One region of the Duganella sp. AC237 genome, then DNA from elsewhere that is predicted to be linked to it. Evidence: predicted binding sites of a transcription regulator. Region 1 holds the regulator's gene; each other region holds the start of a gene.
The links. The regulator sigma-54, encoded in region 1, starts transcription at its own class of promoters, with help from an activator protein. The targets are predictions, from matches to a motif close to TGGCANGNAANCTGCTTT.

Region 1 (6,003 bases):
GAGCGCGTGCTGGCGCAGTTCATGGTGTGACGGAGTGTAATCATGCGTAAAAGAACAGCACATCGCTGGCAGCTCACGCTGACGATGATCATCGGCGTGTTTGTCGCCGTCGGCAGCTTTTGGCTGGTGCAGGTTGTCAACCAGTCCGGCCAGGAGCAGCAGGCGGACCAGTTCCTCAACGAACCGGACTACATCATCGACCGCTTCAGCCTGGTGCGCATGACGAAGGAGGGCAAGCCGGCCTACATCATCTCCGGCGACAAGCTGACGCACCGCCCGATCGACGACTCGTCCGACATCGACAAGCCGTTCCTCAACAGCCTGTCGGGCCAGCAGCCGCCGATGACGATTCACGCCGAGACCGCGCGGGTCGACCAGAACAACACACGTGTCACGCTCAACGGCAACGTCGACGTGGTGCGGCCGGCTTCGCCCAAGGCCGAGGCGATGCGCCTGCAAACCAGCACCTTGACCGTGTTCCCGGACGAGGAACGGATGGAAACCAAGGCGCCGGTGCAGATGAAGCTGGGCAGCACGACCTCCAGCGGCACCGGCATGAAAACCAATAACGCCACGCGCCAGCTGCAACTGGGCGGACGCGGAACGATCACGATGCCGCCCAAGGCGCCGCGCTAAATCAATACAAGATACGACAAGAGACAGATATGAAGGACACCATGATGAAAAAACTGATACTGTCGGCCGCGCTGCTGCTGGCCGCGATGGGCGCGGCCCACGCTGAAAAAGCCGACTCCAACAAGCCGACCGAGATCTCCTTCGACAACCTCGACGCCGACGACGTCAAGCAGATCAAAACCTTCACCGGCAACGTCGTGCTGACCCGCGGCACTTTGCTGATGAAGTCGCCCAAGGCGGTCGTCACCGAGGATCCCGAGGGCTACCAGCTGGTGGTGCTGACCGGCGCGCCGGGCGTGCAGGCGACGTTCCGCCAGAAGCTCGACGGCGCCGGCGACCAGTGGGTCGATGGCCGCGCCGACCGCATCGAATACGACGGCAAGACCGAGCTGGTCAAGCTGTTCTCGAAGGCGCAGATCAAGAAACTGGAAGGCAGCAAGACCGCCAGCCAGGTCGATGGCGAATTCATCTCCTATGACAGCCGGCGCGAATTCTTCGCCGTGAAAAATACCGCCAGCGGCGAGAGCAAGCCCGGCGCCGGCCGCAGCACGATGGTGATCCAGCCGTCGGCCAAGCAGACTCCCCAGCCCGCTTCGGCCACCAATCCAGCGGCGGGGAAATAAGCATGGAGCCAACATGCGGTAGCACCCTGATCGTACGCGGCCTGCAGAAGACCTACGGCAAGCGCCAGGTCGTGCATGACGTGTCCTTGCAGGTCGAATGCGGCGAAGTGGTCGGCCTGCTCGGCCCCAACGGCGCCGGCAAGACCACTTCCTTTTACATGATCGTCGGCCTGGTGCCGTCGGACGCCGGCACCATCGATATCAGCGGCGTCGACATCTCCTCGCTGCCGATCCACCGCCGCGCCTCGCTCGGCCTGTCGTACCTGCCACAGGAGGCTTCGGTGTTCCGCAAGCTGACCGTGGAAGAGAATATCCGCGCCGTCCTCGAAATCCAGAAAGTGGACGGCAAGCCTTTATCCAAGGCTGCCATCGATGAACGGCTCAATACCCTGCTGGCCGATCTGCAAATCGAAAAGCTGCGCGAAAACCAGGCGCTGTCGCTGTCCGGCGGCGAGCGCCGCCGCGTGGAGATCGCCCGCGCGCTGGCCACCAACCCGCGCTTCGTGCTGCTGGACGAACCTTTCGCCGGGGTCGACCCGATTGCCGTCATTGAGATCCAGCGCATCGTGCGCTTCCTCAAGGAACGCAATATCGGCGTCCTCATTACCGATCACAATGTGCGCGAGACGCTGGGCATCTGCGACCGCGCATATATCATCAACCAGGGCTCGGTTCTGGCTTCAGGCCGGCCGGACGATATCATCGCCGACGAGTCGGTCCGCCGCGTGTACCTGGGTGAACACTTCAGAATGTAATCGCGCCCCATGAAACAGTCATTGCAACTGCGCACGTCGCAGCACCTCGCGCTGACACCCCAGCTGCAGCAGTCGATCCGGCTGCTGCAGCTGTCCACGCTGGAGCTGCACCAGGAGCTCGAGCAACTGCTCACCGACAATCCCCTGCTCGAGCGCCTGGACGACCCGCTCGACCGTTCGCTGCGGCTGCTGTCCGACGGCGCCATCAGCCAGCAGGCGCCGGCCGGCGAAGCGCCCGCCGAAGGCCCGCCGAACCAGCAGGATGCGCCCGCGCCGGCCGACGCCGACACCTACGACGGCCCGGCCGCCGATACCGAAAGTACCAGCAGCGAGGCCGATGTCGACTGGAGCGACGCCGGCCGCAGCAAGGCCCCCGACGACGAGGACGCGCGTCCGCAACTGGAAGCGAACCACTGCACCCTGCGCGAGCACCTGATGGAACAGATGCGCGTGACGGTGCTGGAGATGCGCGACCGCGCGCTGGTCGAGCTGATCATCGACGCGCTCGACGAGAACGGCTACCTGGAGGAGCCGCTGGAGGAAATCCACGCGCGCCTGCCGGAGGAACTGGAAGTCGACATCGACGAGCTGCGCACCGCGTTGTCGATGCTGCAAAGCTTCGACCCGATGGGCGTGGGCGCGCGCAACGCCTCCGAATGCCTGGCGCTGCAGATCAAGCGCCTGCCGGGCATCGCCCTGGTGACGCGGCGCATGGCGCTGACCATCGTCGAGAACCATTTGACGTGGTTCGCCCAGCGCGACTTCAACAAGCTGAAAAAGGCGCTGGTGTGCGACGACGAGGATTTGCGCGAGGCGCAGGCCGTCATCCGCCTGTGCAATCCGCATCCGGGCTCGGCGTTCGCGTCCGACGTGTCCGACTACGTGGTGCCGGACGTGATCGTCAAGAAGGCGCGCAACGGCTGGCAGGTGAGCCTGAACAACGACGTCATGCCGCGCCTGCGGGTCAACGCGATGTACGCCAACCTGCTCAAGCAGGGAAAGGGCGAGGGCCAGATGGGCGCGCAGCTGCAGGAGGCCAAGTGGCTGATCAAGAATATGCGCCAGCGCTTCGACACCATTCTGCGCGTGGCCCAGGCGATAGTAGAAAGACAAAAGAACTTTTTCTCGCACGGCGCCGTTGCCATGCGCCCCCTTGTGCTTCGCGAAATTGCTGATACACTGGGTTTACACGAGAGCACTATTTCTCGGGTGACGACTCAAAAGTACATGCTGACGCCGCACGGCATGTTTGAGTTGAAATATTTCTTTGGTAGCCACGTCGCCACCGAAGCGGGCGGTGAAGCAAGTTCGACGGCGATACGGGCACTCATTGTGCAATTGACAGGAGCTGAAGACCCTAAAAATCCATTATCCGACAGTAAGATTGCGGACATGCTGGGGGAACAAGGCATGGTGATTGCGCGACGCACTGTTGCCAAATATCGCGAAGCGTTGAAAATCCCTCCCGTCAGTCTCCGCAAGTCTTTGTAGTTACTTGGTCACTGTGCGCCCGGCCGCAATGGGCGCGGCACTGACCGTAAGCGACATCTATCTTTAGGAGCGTGTATGAATCTGACCATCAGTGGACATCATCTCGAAGTGACCGCGGCCATCCGCGAATACGTACAGAACAAACTGGAACGTGTCACTCGTCACTTCGATCAAGTTATTGATATTGCTGTCATTCTGACTGTAGATAACCTTAAAGAGAAATCCAAGCGCCAAAAGGCGGAAATCAATCTGCGCATGTCGGGTAAAACCGTGTACGTGGAAAGCCTGTCCCAAGACCTGTACGCCGCGATCGACACCCTGGTCGACAAGCTTGACCGGCAGGTCATGAAATACAAATCCAAAGTTCAGCAGCACGGCCACGATGCGATCAAGCATCTCCCGGATAGCTACGAACCCGCTGCCGCCGCCCTATAACAACGGCCTCCGGCACCATCCAACAAAGGGCGCAAGGGCGCCCTTTTTTGTGTCCGCGTTTTTCGGTCCCGCGTTTTACTTCCTCTCGATTCGATGAAAATCATTTATCCCGTTTCGACGGTAGAATAGATTTTTTTTCACGGGTTGCGACATCATGAGCGAATTGGTCCACACCGCTATCGTCAACGGCACCGGCTTCATCACCTTGGACCGGCCCAAGGCGTTGAACTCGCTGTCCCTGCCGATGCTGCGCGATATCACGGCGGCGTTGCTGGCGTGGCGCGACGATTCCGACGTCGCCGCCGTGGTCATCCGCTCCAGCAGTGAAAAGGCCTTCTGCGCTGGCGGCGACATCCGCTTCTTCCACGACGCCGGCCGCGCCACGCCGCAAACCGGCAGCGCGCTGATCGAGGATTTCTTCACCGAGGAGTATTCGCTCAACCACCTGGTGCACAGCTATCCGAAACCGTACATCGCGCTGATGGACGGCGTGGTCATGGGCGGGGGCATGGGCATCGCGCAGGCCGGGCCGGACAGCCGGGTGCGCATCGTCACCGAGCGCACCCGGATGGCGATGCCGGAGGTGAACATCGGCCTGTTCCCGGATGTGGGCGGCAGCTATTTCCTGTCGCGCGCGCCGGGCGGGCTGGGGCGTTACCTCGGCGTCACCGGCGTCACGATAGGGGCGGCCGATGCGCTGTACGCGGGCCTGGCGGATCACTATGTGCCTGCGGATGAACTGGAGGTGCTGGACGCGATTCTGGAGTCCACGCCGGGCGCCGAGCTGGTTGAGGCGATCGCGGCCTTTGCGGAGTCGTTCAAGGACGCGGCCGGGGTATCCAGGCTGGAGGCGAACCGCGCCGACATCGACCGCCACTTCGGCGCCGGCCCGGTGCCGGCCATCGTCAAGTCGCTGGAGGCGGACACCACGCCATTCGCGCTCGAAACGGTGCGCGCGATGGCCGGGCGGTCGCCGTTGATGATGCGCGCGACGCATGAGTTGATCCGACGTGGCGCGGCGCTGGACATGACCGGCTGTCTGCGCATGGAGCGCGCGCTGGTGCGGCGCGTGTTCGACCGCGGCGAAGTCATCGAAGGCGTGCGCGCGCTGGTCATCGACAAGGACAACGCGCCGAAATGGAATCCGCCGTCGTTGGAAGAGGTGACCGAGGAAATGGTGCGGCAGCTATTCGAGCCGGTGTGGCCGGAACACGCACACCCGCTGCGGCATCTGTGAGCTGGAGGCTACTGCTCGCGGTGCCGCAACACCACCCGTTCATTCGGGTGGAAATACGCCGCCAGTTTCTCCGCCATATACACCGACCGGTGCTGCCCGCCGGTGCATCCCAGCGCCACCGTCAGATAACTGCGGTTATCGGTCTTGAAGAACGGCAGCCACTTCTCGACGAAGCCGCGGATATCGTTCATCATTTCCACCGCGCTCGGTTGCGCGTCGAGAAAATCGATCACCGGCGCGTCGCGGCCCGTCAGCGGGCGCAGCGTCAAATCATAGTAGGGATTCGGCAGCGCGCGCACATCGAACACGAAGTCCGCATCCATCGGCACCCCCAGCTTGAAGGCGAACGACTCGAAGAACAAGGTCAGCGGCGCCCCCTCGCTGGCGACCAGGTCCTTGACCCAGGCGCGCAGCTTGTTGGCGCTCAGCTCCGACGTATCGACCACATGGCCCAGCTGCTCGATGGCCGACAGCCGCTCGCGCTCTTCCATGATGCATTCGATCAAGGTGCGGCGCGCGGCAGGATTCTGGCCCGGACGCAACTCGTGCGACAGCGGATGGCTGCGGCGCGTCTCCGAAAAGCGCGCCACCAGCGAGTGCGTGTTGGCGGTCAGGAACATGACCTTGACGTCGTGCCCCTCTTCGCGCAGGCGCTTGACGTCGGCCGGCAACGAGGCCAGCGATTCGGCGCTGCGGGCGTCGACGGCAACCGCCAACGCCTGCAAGCCTTCCTCGGCCAACGTCGAGACCAGGTTCGACAGCAAGGCCGGCGGCAGGTTGTCGACGCAATAGTGGCCGGTGTCTTCCAGCACGTTCAAGGCCACCG
Region 2 (6,003 bases), 4.5 Mb from region 1:
GCCGGCAGCGCGAGGTCGCGATGCGCAAGGTGTTGGGCGCCGGCGCGCGGCGCATCGCGCTGCAGTTCGTACTCGAATCGCTGCTGGTGACGATGGTGGCGACCGTACTTGCCTTGCTGTTGGCGTGGCTGGCGTTGCCGGCATTTTCCCACCTGGTCAACCGCCAGCTGGAAGGCTTGTTCTCGCTACAAAACGTCGCCGCCGCATTCGGCATCGGGGCGCTGTTGGGATTGGCCACCGCCGCGTATCCGGTCTGGATCGCGCTGCGGGTGCCACCGCGCCAGGCGCTCGAGGGGCGGCCGGATACGGAGTCGGTCGGCAGCATGCAATGGCGCCGCGCGCTGACCGTGTTGCAGGTCGCGGTCGCCATGGGCTTCGCCAGCGTCACCATCGCCGTGGCGTGGCAAACCGACTTCGCGATGCACGCGTCTCCCGGTTTCGATCCCGCGCCGATGGTGATCGTGGATATGCCGGAGCGCGTCAAGGAAAGCGAGAAGGCACGGCGCTTTTACTCGGCGTTGAAAGCGCAGCCCGGCGTGGCCGCAGTGGTGATCTCCGAAGACCCGGTGGGGCGGCTCGACTACATATGGACGCGGGCGCTCAAGCGACCCGGCGGACAGGCGGCGACGATGGAGATGAAATCGGTCAGCGCGAATTTCTTCGAGGTGCACGACATCGCGCCAAGGGCGGGGCGGCTGTTCAAGGAAGGCATCGACGCCGAGAACGACAGCGTGCCGGTGGTGCTGAACGCCGTCGCAGCGCGCGAACTTGGCTTCGCCAGCGCGGAGGAGGCGGTGGGGCAGTCGGTGATATTCACCGGTTTCGACAACGTCGTGACGACGAAGCGAATTGTCGGCATTGCGCCGGAGCTGCGTTTCCGTTCACTGCGGGACAAGCCGAACGCTGTCGCGTATGACCTCGGAACCACCGGAACGGTGCTGAGTTTGCGCGCGTCCGGTAAGCCGGCCGATATCGAACGCGCTGCGCGTGAGCTCTGGCCGAGCTATTTTCCCGATGCGATTGCGCGCACCTATCGCGCGGCCGACATCCTGGCCGTCAATTATGAAGAGGATGCACGCCTCGCGCGGTTGCTGGCGGTGGCCACGGGCATCGCGTTGGTGATCGCGGCATTCGGGACCTACGTCTTGTCGGCGAACACCGTGCAGCGGCGGGCGCGCGAGATTGTGCTGCGAAGGCTGCACGGCGCGCGCCGAACCGACATCGGCATGCTGGTGCTGCGGGAGGTCGGGGCACTGCTGCTGGCGGCGGCCGTGCTGGCGCTGCCCATCGCGGCGGTGGCGATCAACCGCTATCTCGCCGGCTATGCCGAACACGCGCCGATCGGGTACTGGACGTTGGTGCTGGCGCTTTCGCTGACGTGGGCGATTGCGCTGATCGCGATCGCGCGCCATACCTGGATCGCGATGCGCATGGTGCCGGTGCGGGCATTGCGCATGTGAGCGCGCCGCCTCTACCCGGCGATTGCTTACAGTGGCTGGTACGGGCTGTTGGCGTACGGGGCGCCTGCCAATTCAAATGCGCGGCGGATCAGCGCTTTCCAGTCGCGGCCTTTAGCTGCCGGCGAGGTCATGGTCTGTGGGGTGGCGATGTAGGTGATCATATAAACTCCTTTGTACGGCGTTTTTGCAATAACTACAGTCTAGCCGCTCTCCAGATATAAATATAATTTTAAATTCCGATATTTGATATTCGAATTGTTTATGACTTCTGTCATTGTCCTCTGGAATCAGTCTCTTCCTTCAGCCGCCGCCACAGGGTGGTGCGGCTGATTCCCAGGTAGGCGGCGGCTGCATCGCGGCGTCCGCCAAACCGGGCCAGTGCTTCGGTTGCCGTTTCGATATGCTGTGTGCCGGCTGGGGACGTGGACCCGGCTCGATCTGTCATCGTCGCCGCAGCGACCGTCTCGACGCCCAATTCCGGCGCTACGCTAAGAACAAAGGCTGGCGTCAATGCCTGCAACGGCTCGGCCGCAAGATACAGCGCCAGACGCTCCGTCAGGTTGCGCAGCTCGCGCACGTTCCCCGGCCAGTTGTAGCGGCGCAGCAGCGCTGCGCAGGCGTTCATCTCCGCATGCAGGTTCGGGTGCGGGCGGGCGCCCAGCGACGCCAGCGCGTTTTTCAGCGACCACTCGGCCAGCGTCATGACATCGTCCGGGCGGGCGCGCAACGGCGGCAGCGAAAGCCGCAGCACCGCCAGCCGATAAAACAGGTCGGCGCGGAAGCGGCCTTCGCGCACGCGCTGTTCCAAGTCGCAGTGGGTGGCGCTGACGATGCGTACGTTGACCGGAATCGGCCGCGTGCCGCCCACGCGCACCACTTCCCGTTCCTCCAGAACCCGCAGCAGGCGGGTTTGCAGCGCCAGCGGCATCTCGCCGATTTCATCGAGGAAGAGCGTGCCGCGATTGGCTGCTTCAAACAAGCCGGCATGGCCTCCGCGCCGGGCGCCGGTGAACGCGCCTTCCTCGTGGCCGAAAAGTTCGGATTCCAGCAGCGATTCGGCGATCGCGCCGCAGTTGACGGCGACGAACGGCCGGTTTTGTCCCAGGCTGCGCGGGCTTTCGCGGTGGATCGCTTGCGCCACCAGCTCCTTGCCGGTGCCGGTTTCCCCTTGTATCAGTACCGTGGCCGGAGATTTCGCGTACAGCACGACGGACTGCCGCAGCGTCTCCATCGCAGCCGATTCGCCGCGCAGATGGTTGAGCCCATGCCTGGCGCGCAGAGTATCGGTCACCACCGCGCCGCGCGTGCGAGCGCGGTTCGATTCCAGTTGCGTCAGGCGCGCCATTTCCAGCGCATCGTCGAAGGCGTGGCGGATCGAGGCGGCCGAGTAGACGAACACCCCGGTCAGTCCCGCTTCCTCGGCCAGGTCGGTGATAAGGCCCGCGCCGACGATGGCCTTGATGCCTGCCGCTTTCAGGTCGTTGATCTGCGCCCGCGCGTCTTCCTCGGTGGCGTAGGTGCGCTGCGCGACATCGAAGCCGAAGGTGCCGGCGAATTCCGCCAGTTCCGGCAAACGCTCCTGATACGTGATGACCCCGATTCTGTCCGATACCCGTCGCGCGCGGGCCAGCGCCTGCATCACGTCGAAGCCGCTGAATTTTGCGATCACCACCGGCACCGACAGGCGACCTTTCAGATACGCCGCGTTTGAACCGGCGGCGATGACGGCGTCGCAACGCTCGGTGGCCATGCGCTCGCGGATGTGGCGCGCCGCCTCGTCGAAACCGAGGTTAATCGGTTCTATCGTGGCGAGATTGTCATATTCGAGCGTGATGTCGCGGAACAGGTCGTAGAGGCGCGACACGGAAACGGTCCAAATGACCGGTTTATCGTCGGGATCGAACGGCAGGGGCATGGAATGGCGCATGGTTCAATTGTAGCGTACTCGTTGCATGGTACGTTTCGATGTTTCAAAATGAAACGCCAGTGAAACGTTTGTAAAAGCTAAGTGGTTGATTTCTATAGCGTGAGCGGGTGGCACGCCCCTTGCAATAACATTGCAACTTCAATGCAATACTGAAAGGTCAGAACATGAGTCAATATTCCGCAGGCGCCGCCTTCCGCAAAGCTGTTCAGGAAGAATCCCCGTTGCAAGTGGTCGGCGCGATCAACGCCAACCACGCCTTGCTGGCCAAACGCGCCGGCTTCAAGGCGATTTATTTGTCGGGCGGCGGCGTGGCGGCGGGTTCGCTCGGACTGCCGGACCTTGGCATCTCGAATCTCGACGACGTGCTGACCGACGTGCGCCGCATCACCGACGTTTGCGATCTGCCGCTGCTGGTCGACGTGGACACGGGGTTCGGCGCCTCCGCGTTCAATGTGGGGCGTACCGTCAAATCGATGATCAAGTTCGGCGCCGCCGCCATGCATATCGAAGACCAGGTCGGCGCCAAGCGCTGCGGCCACCGTCCGGGCAAGGAGATCGTCTCGAAGCAGGAGATGGTCGACCGCATCAGCGCCGCAGTCGACGCGCGCACCGACGAGAACTTCGTCATCATGGCGCGCACCGACGCGCTGGCCGTCGAGGGACTGGATGCGGCCATCGAACGCGCCGTCGCCTGCGTGGAGGCGGGCGCCGACATGATCTTCCCGGAGGCGATGATCAGCCTCGATATGTATAAACAGTTCGCGGCCGCCGTCAAAGTGCCGGTGCTGGCTAATATCACCGAATTCGGTTCGACGCCGCTGTTCACCGTCGATGAACTGCGCGGCGCCGATGTCGGCCTGGTGCTGTATCCGCTGTCCGCTTTCCGCGCCATGAACAAGGCCGCCGAAAACGTCTACGGCGCGATCCGCCGCGACGGCACGCAGCAGAACGTGCTCGAGTCGATGCAGACCCGTGCCGAGCTGTATGAACGCATCAACTATCACAGCTTCGAGCAAAAGCTCGATGCCTTGTTTGCGGCACAAAATTCCGCTCAAAACGCTGTACACAAAAAATAACAGGAGACCAGACATGACCGAGACCACCTTCAAACCAAAAAAATCCGTCGCGCTGTCGGGCGTCACCGCAGGTAACACGGGGCTGTGCTCCGTCGGAAAAACCGGTAACGACCTGCATTACCGTGGTTACGACATCCTTGATGTGGCCAATTCCTGCGAGTTCGAGGAAATCGCCTATCTGCTGGTGCACGGCAAACTGCCCAACGAGGCGGAGCTGCGCGGCTACAAGGCCAAGCTGCGTTCCTTGCGCGGCCTGCCGCAGGCGCTGAAGTCGGCGCTTGAGGCGCTGCCGGCATCGGCGCATCCGATGGACGTGATGCGCACCGGCGTCTCGGTGCTGGGCTGCGTGCTGCCCGAGAAGGATGACCACAATGTGCCGGGCGCGCGCGACATCGCCGACCGCCTGATGGCGTCTTTCGGTTCCATGCTGCTGTATTGGTATCACTTCAGCCACAATGGCAAGCGCATCGAAGTGGAAACCGACGACGATTCCATCGGCGGCCATTTCCTGCACCTGCTGCACGGTTTCAAGCCATCCGAGAGCTGGGTGCAGGCGATGCACACGTCGTTGATCCTGTATGCGGAACACGAATTCAACGCGTCGACCTTCACCGGCCGCGTGATCGCCGGCACGGGGTCCGACATCCACTCGGCCATCACCGGCGCGATCGGCGCGCTGCGCGGTCCGAAACACGGCGGCGCCAACGAATTCGCGTTCGAGATCCAGAAGCGCTACGAAAATCCGGACGAGGCGGAAGCGGACATCCGCAACCGCGTCGCCAACAAGGAAGTGGTGATCGGTTTCGGCCACCCGGTGTACACGATCTCCGATCCGCGCAACGTCGTCATCAAGGAGGTGGCACGCAAGCTGTCTCGCGAGGGTGGCTCGATGAAGATGTTCGACATCGCCGAACGCCTGGAGACGGTGATGTGGGACGCCAAGAAGATGTTCCCCAACCTGGACTGGTTCTCGGCCGTGTCGTACCACATGATGGGCGTGCCGACGGCGATGTTCACGCCGTTGTTCGTCATTTCGCGCACCTCCGGCTGGGCCGCGCACATCATCGAGCAGCGCATCGACAACAAGATCATTCGTCCGAGCGCGAACTACGTCGGCCCGGAGGACCTGCAATTCGTGCCAATCAAGGACAGGAAATAAATGAATACCTTATTCCGCAAACCCTTGCCGGGCACCCAGCTGGACTACTTCGACGCGCGTGCCGCCGTCGACGCGATCCAGCCCGGCGCCTGGGCCAAACTGCCGTACACCTCGCGCGTACTGGCGGAGAACCTGGTGCGCCGCTGCGACCCGGCGACCTTGAACGCTTCGCTTAGCCAATTCATCGAACGCCGCCGCGACCTGGATTTCCCCTGGTTCCCGGCGCGCGTGGTGTGCCACGACATTCTGGGCCAGACCGCGCTGGTTGACCTGGCCGGCCTGCGCGACGCCATCGCGTTGCAGGGCGGCGATCCGGCGCTGGTCAACCCCGTGGTACCGACGCAACTGGTGGTCGACCATTCGCTGGCGGTCGAATGCGGC
Region 3 (6,003 bases), 5.7 Mb from region 1:
CTCGCTGCTGAAGGCTGCGGCGGGTTTCATCAAGCCCGCCGCCGGTAGCATCAGCATCGACGGCAGGACGATCGATGGACCGGGGCCGGACCGCATCGTCGTGTTCCAGGAGTTCGACCAGCTGCCGCCCTGGAAGACAGTGAAGGAGAACGTCATGTTCCCGCTGCTGATGACCAAACGCCTGAACCGTCATCACGCGGAGGAGCGCGCGAGGCACTGGATCGCCAAGGTGGGACTGGGCGGCTTCGAGGATGCGCATCCGCACACGCTGTCGGGCGGTATGAAGCAGCGCGTGGCGATCGCGCGCGCGCTGGCGATGCAGCCGGAGATCCTGCTGATGGACGAACCCTTTGCCGCGCTGGACGCGCTCACGCGCCGCAATATGCAGGAGGAGCTTGGACGGCTGTGGGAGGAGCTGCGTTTCACGCTGTTGTTCGTCACCCATTCGATCGAGGAGGCGCTGGTGGTGGGTAACCGCATCCTGCTGCTGTCGCCGCATCCGGGGCAGGTGAGGGCGGAATTGAACAGCCACCAGTTTGGCCTGGACAGCGCCGGCGGCGCCGACTTCCAGGCGGCCACGCAGCGCATCCATGGGCTGCTGTTCGGTGCTCCCGCGCAGGGCCATCCCGCTGCGGAGCCGGCGACCGCACCCGCCTTCACCGGCGCGCCGCATGAAAGGAGCCGCGTGTCATGAGCCTCGTCCTCGATCCGCCGGTGCGCCAGGAGTTTGTCTACACCACCAACCCGGCCGCCCCACGGGCCGTCGATATCCCGCTGCCGCTGGTCCGGCAGGTGTGGCAACAGGCATGGCTGCGCAAGGGCGTCATCCTGATCCTGCTGGCGGTGCTGTGGGAAGCCATCGCCCGCTGGCAGGCCAACGACCTGCTGCTGCCCGGCTTCGTGCAAACGGCGCAAGCCTTCGTCAGCGGTGTGGCCAGCGGCGAGCTGCTCGACCGCGTGCGCATCTCGCTGGCCGTCCTGCTGCAAGGCTATGTGGCCGGCATCGCCGCCGCCTTCGTGCTGACGGCGCTGGCCGCGTCCACCCGCGTCGGCCGCGACCTGCTGGAGACCCTGACATCCATGTTCAACCCGCTGCCGGCGATCGCGCTGCTGCCATTGGCGCTGCTGTGGTTCGGCCTGGGCAAGGGTAGCCTGATCTTCGTGATCGTCCATGCGGTCCTGTGGCCGCTGGCGCTGGGCGCCTACGCCGGTTTCCAGAGCGTGCCGGAGACGCTGCGCATGGCCGGACGCAATTACGGCTTGAGCGGATTGCGGCTGGTGCTGCACATCCTGGTGCCGGCCGCGCTGCCGTCGATCCTGTCGGGCCTCAAGATCGGCTGGGCGTTCGCCTGGCGCACCCTGATCGCCGCCGAGCTGGTGTTCGGCACAACCGGCGGGCAGGGTGGCTTGGGATGGTACATTTTCCAGAACCGCAATGAGCTCTACACCGACAAGGTGTTCGCCGGACTGGCCGCCGTGATCCTCATCGGACTGCTGGTGGAAAACGTGGTATTCCGACCACTCGAAAGCGTCACCGTCAAGCGCTGGGGCATGCAACGCTAATTTGAGGGCTGGCAGAATTCGGCCTTTGTGCCTTAGAATCTGCCCATGCACATCAAAATTATCGGATTGTTATGACCATGCGTAATTTACGCATCGTGGTTGTCAACGCCATCATCCACGCCGGCGACGAGGATGATGAGTCGTTGCGCGCCCAGGTCGAACGGGCCAGGGTGCTGCGTATCGGCCTGCTGGAGGCGGGCTACGACATCGTCGCCTCGCTGCCGCCGGACATGTACCTGCCCGAGCGGATCGCCCAGCTGCAGCCCGATATGATCATCGTCGATGCCGAATCGGACGCGCGCGACGTCCTCGAACACATCGTCATTGCCACGCGCGACGAGCGCCGCCCCATCGTCATGTTCACCGAGAGCGCGGACACCGAAAGCATGGAGGCGGCGATGGCGGCCGGCGTGTCTGCCTATATCGTGGCCGGCCTGCAGGGTGAACGCATCAAACCGGTGCTGCAGGTGGCGCTGGCGCGCTTCAAGCGCGAGCAGAAGCTGCTTGAAGAGCTGTCCGACACCAAGAGCAAGCTGGCCGAGCGCAAGGTCATCGAACGCGCCAAGGGCCTGCTGATGGAGCGCCAGCGCTTCACCGAGGAACAGGCCTACCAAAAGCTGCGCGGTATGGCGATGAGCAAGAACCTCAAGCTGTCCGAGGTCGCCCAGCGCATCCTCGACGTCGAAGACCTGCTAGGTTAATACTTTATTTTAGTCCCCCGTCCAAAATGATGCGAGGCGCACCGCCGGTGCGCTTTTTTCGCCGCGAGCCAGTCATTTAGCGGTGCGCGGGCCGATCGCGCTTTTTCTCCCTCCCTCTGTGAACAATGCTGGCACGGACATTGCATAGTCTGTAGGCAAGCGCAATGATGCGCCGATGAGCCCTGCCAACGGCGGTGGGGCACACCAGACAACGACGTCTACCGAACATGAATGCGTTCATGCGGGGTAGGCGTTTTTTTTGTCCGAACGGTTTTACTGTATACAGAGGGATAGTCATGAACGATAAGAAGCTACCAGCAGATTCCGCCTTGCCACCAGCCGCCAGCGACGTTAATGTGTCGCGCAGAGCGGCAATTCAAAAAGTGATTCATGGTGCGGGTTTAGTAGCGGGAGGAAGTATGTTGGGTTTATCGACGGGTGGCGTGTGGGCGGCAGGTTCGGACAAACCGGAGAAGGAAGAAATCAAGATCGGCTTCATTCCACTGACCGATTGCGCGTCTGTGGTCATGGCCTCGGTGCTTGGCTTCGACAAGAAGTACGGCGTCAAATTCGTGCTCAGTAAAGAGGCCTCGTGGGCCGGTGTGCGCGACAAGCTGGCCAACGGCGACCTCGATGCGGCCCATGTGCTGTATGGCCTGCTGTATGGGGTCCAGATGGGCATCGGTGGCCAGAAGAAGGACATGGCGGTGCTCATGGGTCTCAATAACAACGGCCAGGCGATCACGCTGTCGAAGAAGCTGGCCGACAAGGGCGCCGTCGATGGCGCCTCGCTGGCGAAGCTGATGAACTCCGAAAAGCGCGAGTACACTTTCGCCCAGACCTTCCCGACCGGTACCCACGCCATGTGGCTGTACTACTGGCTGGCCGCTAACGGCATCAACCCGATGAAGGACGCCAAGGTCATCACCGTGCCGCCGCCGCAGATGGTGGCCAATATGCGGGTCGGTAACATGGACGGCTTCTGCGTGGGCGAGCCATGGGGCCACCGCGCCATCATGGACGGTATCGGCATCACCGCCACCACCACCCAGGACATCTGGAAGGACCACCCGGAGAAGGTGCTCGGCTCGACGCTGGAATTCGCCAAAAAGAACCCGAACACCTGCCGCGCGATGATGGCCGCCATCCTCGAGGCGAGCAAGTGGATCGACGCCTCGCTGGCCAACAAGAACAAGATGGCCGAGGTCATCGCCGACAAATCCTACGTCAACACCAGCAAGGATGCGATCGACCAGCGCATCATGGGCCGCTACCAGAATGGCCTGGGCAAGACCTGGGACGACCAGAATCACATGAAGTTCTATAACGACGGCCTGGTGAACTTCCCGTTCCTGTCGGACGGCATGTGGTTCATGACGCAGCACCGCCGCTGGGGCCTGCTGAAGGACGATCCGAACTACCTGGCCGTGGCCACCTCGGTCAACCAGATCGATTTGTACAAGGACGCGGCGACGATGACCAAGACGCCGATTCCAAAAAGCCCGCTGCGTTCCTCGAAACTGATGGACGGTTCGGTGTGGGACGGCAAGGACCCGAAAGCGTTCGCCGCCTCGTTCAAGATCAAAGCCTGATTTCTTCCCTAGCCAGACATCGCCAGATAGAGGAACGCCATGAACGCCATGCTCAAACCCGATAGCGCCGCCCCGGTAGCGGCGGCACTCGACGCCAAACCGGCCCGCCGTCCACGCCGCCCGCTCGCCGCCAATTCGACGGCGCGAGTACGCAAGCAGGTCTCCGCCACCGCCATGAAGATCGTCGCTCCGTTGCTGGGCGCCGCGCTGCTGGTGCTGGTGTGGCAGATCATCACCGTGAAAAACACCTCCTTCCCGACACCGCTGGTGACCTTGCAGGAGGCGATCAAGCTGTTCTCCGATCCGTTTTACCGCAACAGCATGAACGACCAGGGCATCGGCTGGAACCTGCTGGCATCCCTGCAGCGGGTGGCGATAGGCTTCGGCCTGGCCGCGCTGGTGGGCATCCCGCTGGGCTTTCTGATCGGCCGCGTGCAGTTCATCGGCAATATGTTCAGCCCCATTATCAGTTTGCTCAAGCCGGTGTCGCCGCTGGCCTGGCTGCCTATCGGCCTGCTGGTGTTCCAGTCGGCCAATCCGGCCGCGATCTGGTCGATCTTCATCTGCTCGATCTGGCCGATGATCATCAACACCGCCGTCGGCGTGCAGCGCGTACCGCAGGATTACATGAACGTGGCGCGCGTGCTTAATCTGTCGGAATGGAAGGTGCTCACCAAGATCCTGCTGCCATCGGCGCTGCCGTACATCCTGACCGGCGTGCGCCTGTCGATCGGCACCGCGTGGCTGGTCATCGTCGCGGCGGAAATGCTGACCGGCGGCGTGGGCATCGGTTTCTGGGTCTGGGACGAGTGGAACAACCTGAATGTCCCGCACATCATCATCGCGATCGTGGCGATCGGTTTCGTCGGTCTGCTGCTGGAGCAGGCGCTGATGGCGCTGGCCCGTGCCTTCACCTACGAACAAGTATCCAACTAAGGAGCACTGTCATGGACGATCCAAAATTCATCGATGTCGAAGGCGTGGAGATGGTCTTCCACACCAAAAAAGGTGTATTCCACGCGCTGCGTGAAATCGATCTGACGGTGCGCAAGGGGGAATTCATCACCCTGATCGGGCACTCGGGCTGCGGCAAATCGACCCTGCTCAACCTGATCGCCGGGCTGCTCAAGCCGACCGACGGCGTGCTGCTGTGCGCCAACCGCGAGATCGCCGGGCCGTCGCCGGAGCGCTCGGTGGTGTTCCAGAACCACTCCCTGCTGCCATGGCTGACCTGTTATGAAAACATCCATCTTGGCGTCGAACGGGTGTTCGGCAAGACCGAATCGAAGGCGCAGCTGCGCGAGCGCACCATGCAGGCGCTGGCGCTGGTGGGCCTGACGGCCGCCGAGACCAAGCGTCCGCACGAGATCTCGGGCGGCATGAAGCAGCGCGTCGGCATCGCCCGCGCGCTGGCAATGGAGCCGAAAGTGCTGCTGATGGACGAACCGTTCGGCGCCCTCGACGCGCTGACCCGCGCCCACCTGCAGGATGGGCTGCTCAAGATCGTCGCGGCCACCAAGTCCACCGTGGTGATGGTCACGCACGATGTCGACGAGGCGGTGCTGCTGTCGGACCGGATTGTCATGATGACCAACGGCCCGGCCGCCACCATTGGCGAGATCGTCGACGTGCAGCTGGAGCGTCCGCGCGACCGCGTGGCGCTGGCGCAGGACGCGCGCTACACCGAGTACCGCACGGCGGTGCTGGAGTTCTTGTACCGGAAACAGGCGCATCCCGCGAGGGAAGCGGCGTAATGGACATGTCCACGGGCGCCCTGGCCCCGGCCGGCAAGGCCTTGACCGGGGAGGTATTCAGCGCCTTGATCAACCTGTCGGGGCGGCGCCGCTTCACGTCGCAGCGCATCGTGCTGTACGCGCTGCTGGCGTCGCAGGGGCAGGAGGACGCAGCGGCGACGGCGCAGGAGGCGCTGGCGCTATTCCGTGGCGCCCATAAATCGCTCTTGAGCGAGGCGGACGGTCTGCCGGGCGTGTTCTGCCCGGAGCTGCGCGAAGCCTACTACGGCAAGATGGACGGTGACCGCCAGATCGTTGCCTTCGCCGACTTGGGCGAGCGCACGCTGAACGCGATCGCGCGCGGTTCGGGGCAGGCGGCCGAATTGCTGGCGGAGCTGGTGCGCATCACGACGC

Region 2: a site for sigma-54 is predicted at 3,496-3,513, ahead of prpB (methylisocitrate lyase). Genes of this name have one in related genera too.
Region 3: a site for sigma-54 is predicted at 2,394-2,411, ahead of AC0IYS_RS03650 (CmpA/NrtA family ABC transporter substrate-binding protein). Genes of this name have one in related genera too.

Annotation. Positions count from the first base shown of each region.
Region 1 is NZ_CEEDEW010000003.1:6,458,273-6,464,275, reverse strand. It holds gene AC0IYS_RS28515 (KdsC family phosphatase) at 1-30, shown strand, start outside; gene lptC (LPS export ABC transporter periplasmic protein LptC) at 43-636, shown strand; gene lptA (lipopolysaccharide transport periplasmic protein LptA) at 666-1,259, shown strand; gene lptB (LPS export ABC transporter ATP-binding protein) at 1,262-2,014, shown strand; gene AC0IYS_RS28495 (RNA polymerase factor sigma-54) at 2,024-3,505, shown strand; gene hpf (ribosome hibernation-promoting factor, HPF/YfiA family) at 3,581-3,940, shown strand; gene AC0IYS_RS28485 (enoyl-CoA hydratase/isomerase family protein) at 4,095-5,177, shown strand; gene rapZ (RNase adapter RapZ) at 5,186-6,003, opposite strand, start outside.
Region 2 is NZ_CEEDEW010000003.1:1,980,430-1,986,432, forward strand. It holds gene AC0IYS_RS09130 (FtsX-like permease family protein) at 1-1,460, shown strand, start outside; gene AC0IYS_RS09135 (hypothetical protein) at 1,487-1,621, opposite strand; gene prpR (propionate catabolism operon regulatory protein PrpR) at 1,732-3,387, opposite strand; gene prpB (methylisocitrate lyase) at 3,552-4,463, shown strand; gene prpC (bifunctional 2-methylcitrate synthase/citrate synthase) at 4,477-5,622, shown strand; gene acnD (Fe/S-dependent 2-methylisocitrate dehydratase AcnD) at 5,623-6,003, shown strand, end outside.
Region 3 is NZ_CEEDEW010000003.1:740,893-746,895, forward strand. It holds gene AC0IYS_RS03635 (ABC transporter ATP-binding protein) at 1-694, shown strand, start outside; gene AC0IYS_RS03640 (ABC transporter permease) at 691-1,563, shown strand; gene AC0IYS_RS03645 (ANTAR domain-containing response regulator) at 1,641-2,264, shown strand; gene AC0IYS_RS03650 (CmpA/NrtA family ABC transporter substrate-binding protein) at 2,684-3,856, shown strand; gene ntrB (nitrate ABC transporter permease) at 3,896-4,792, shown strand; gene AC0IYS_RS03660 (ABC transporter ATP-binding protein) at 4,804-5,610, shown strand; gene AC0IYS_RS03665 (type IV pili methyl-accepting chemotaxis transducer N-terminal domain-containing protein) at 5,610-6,003, shown strand, end outside.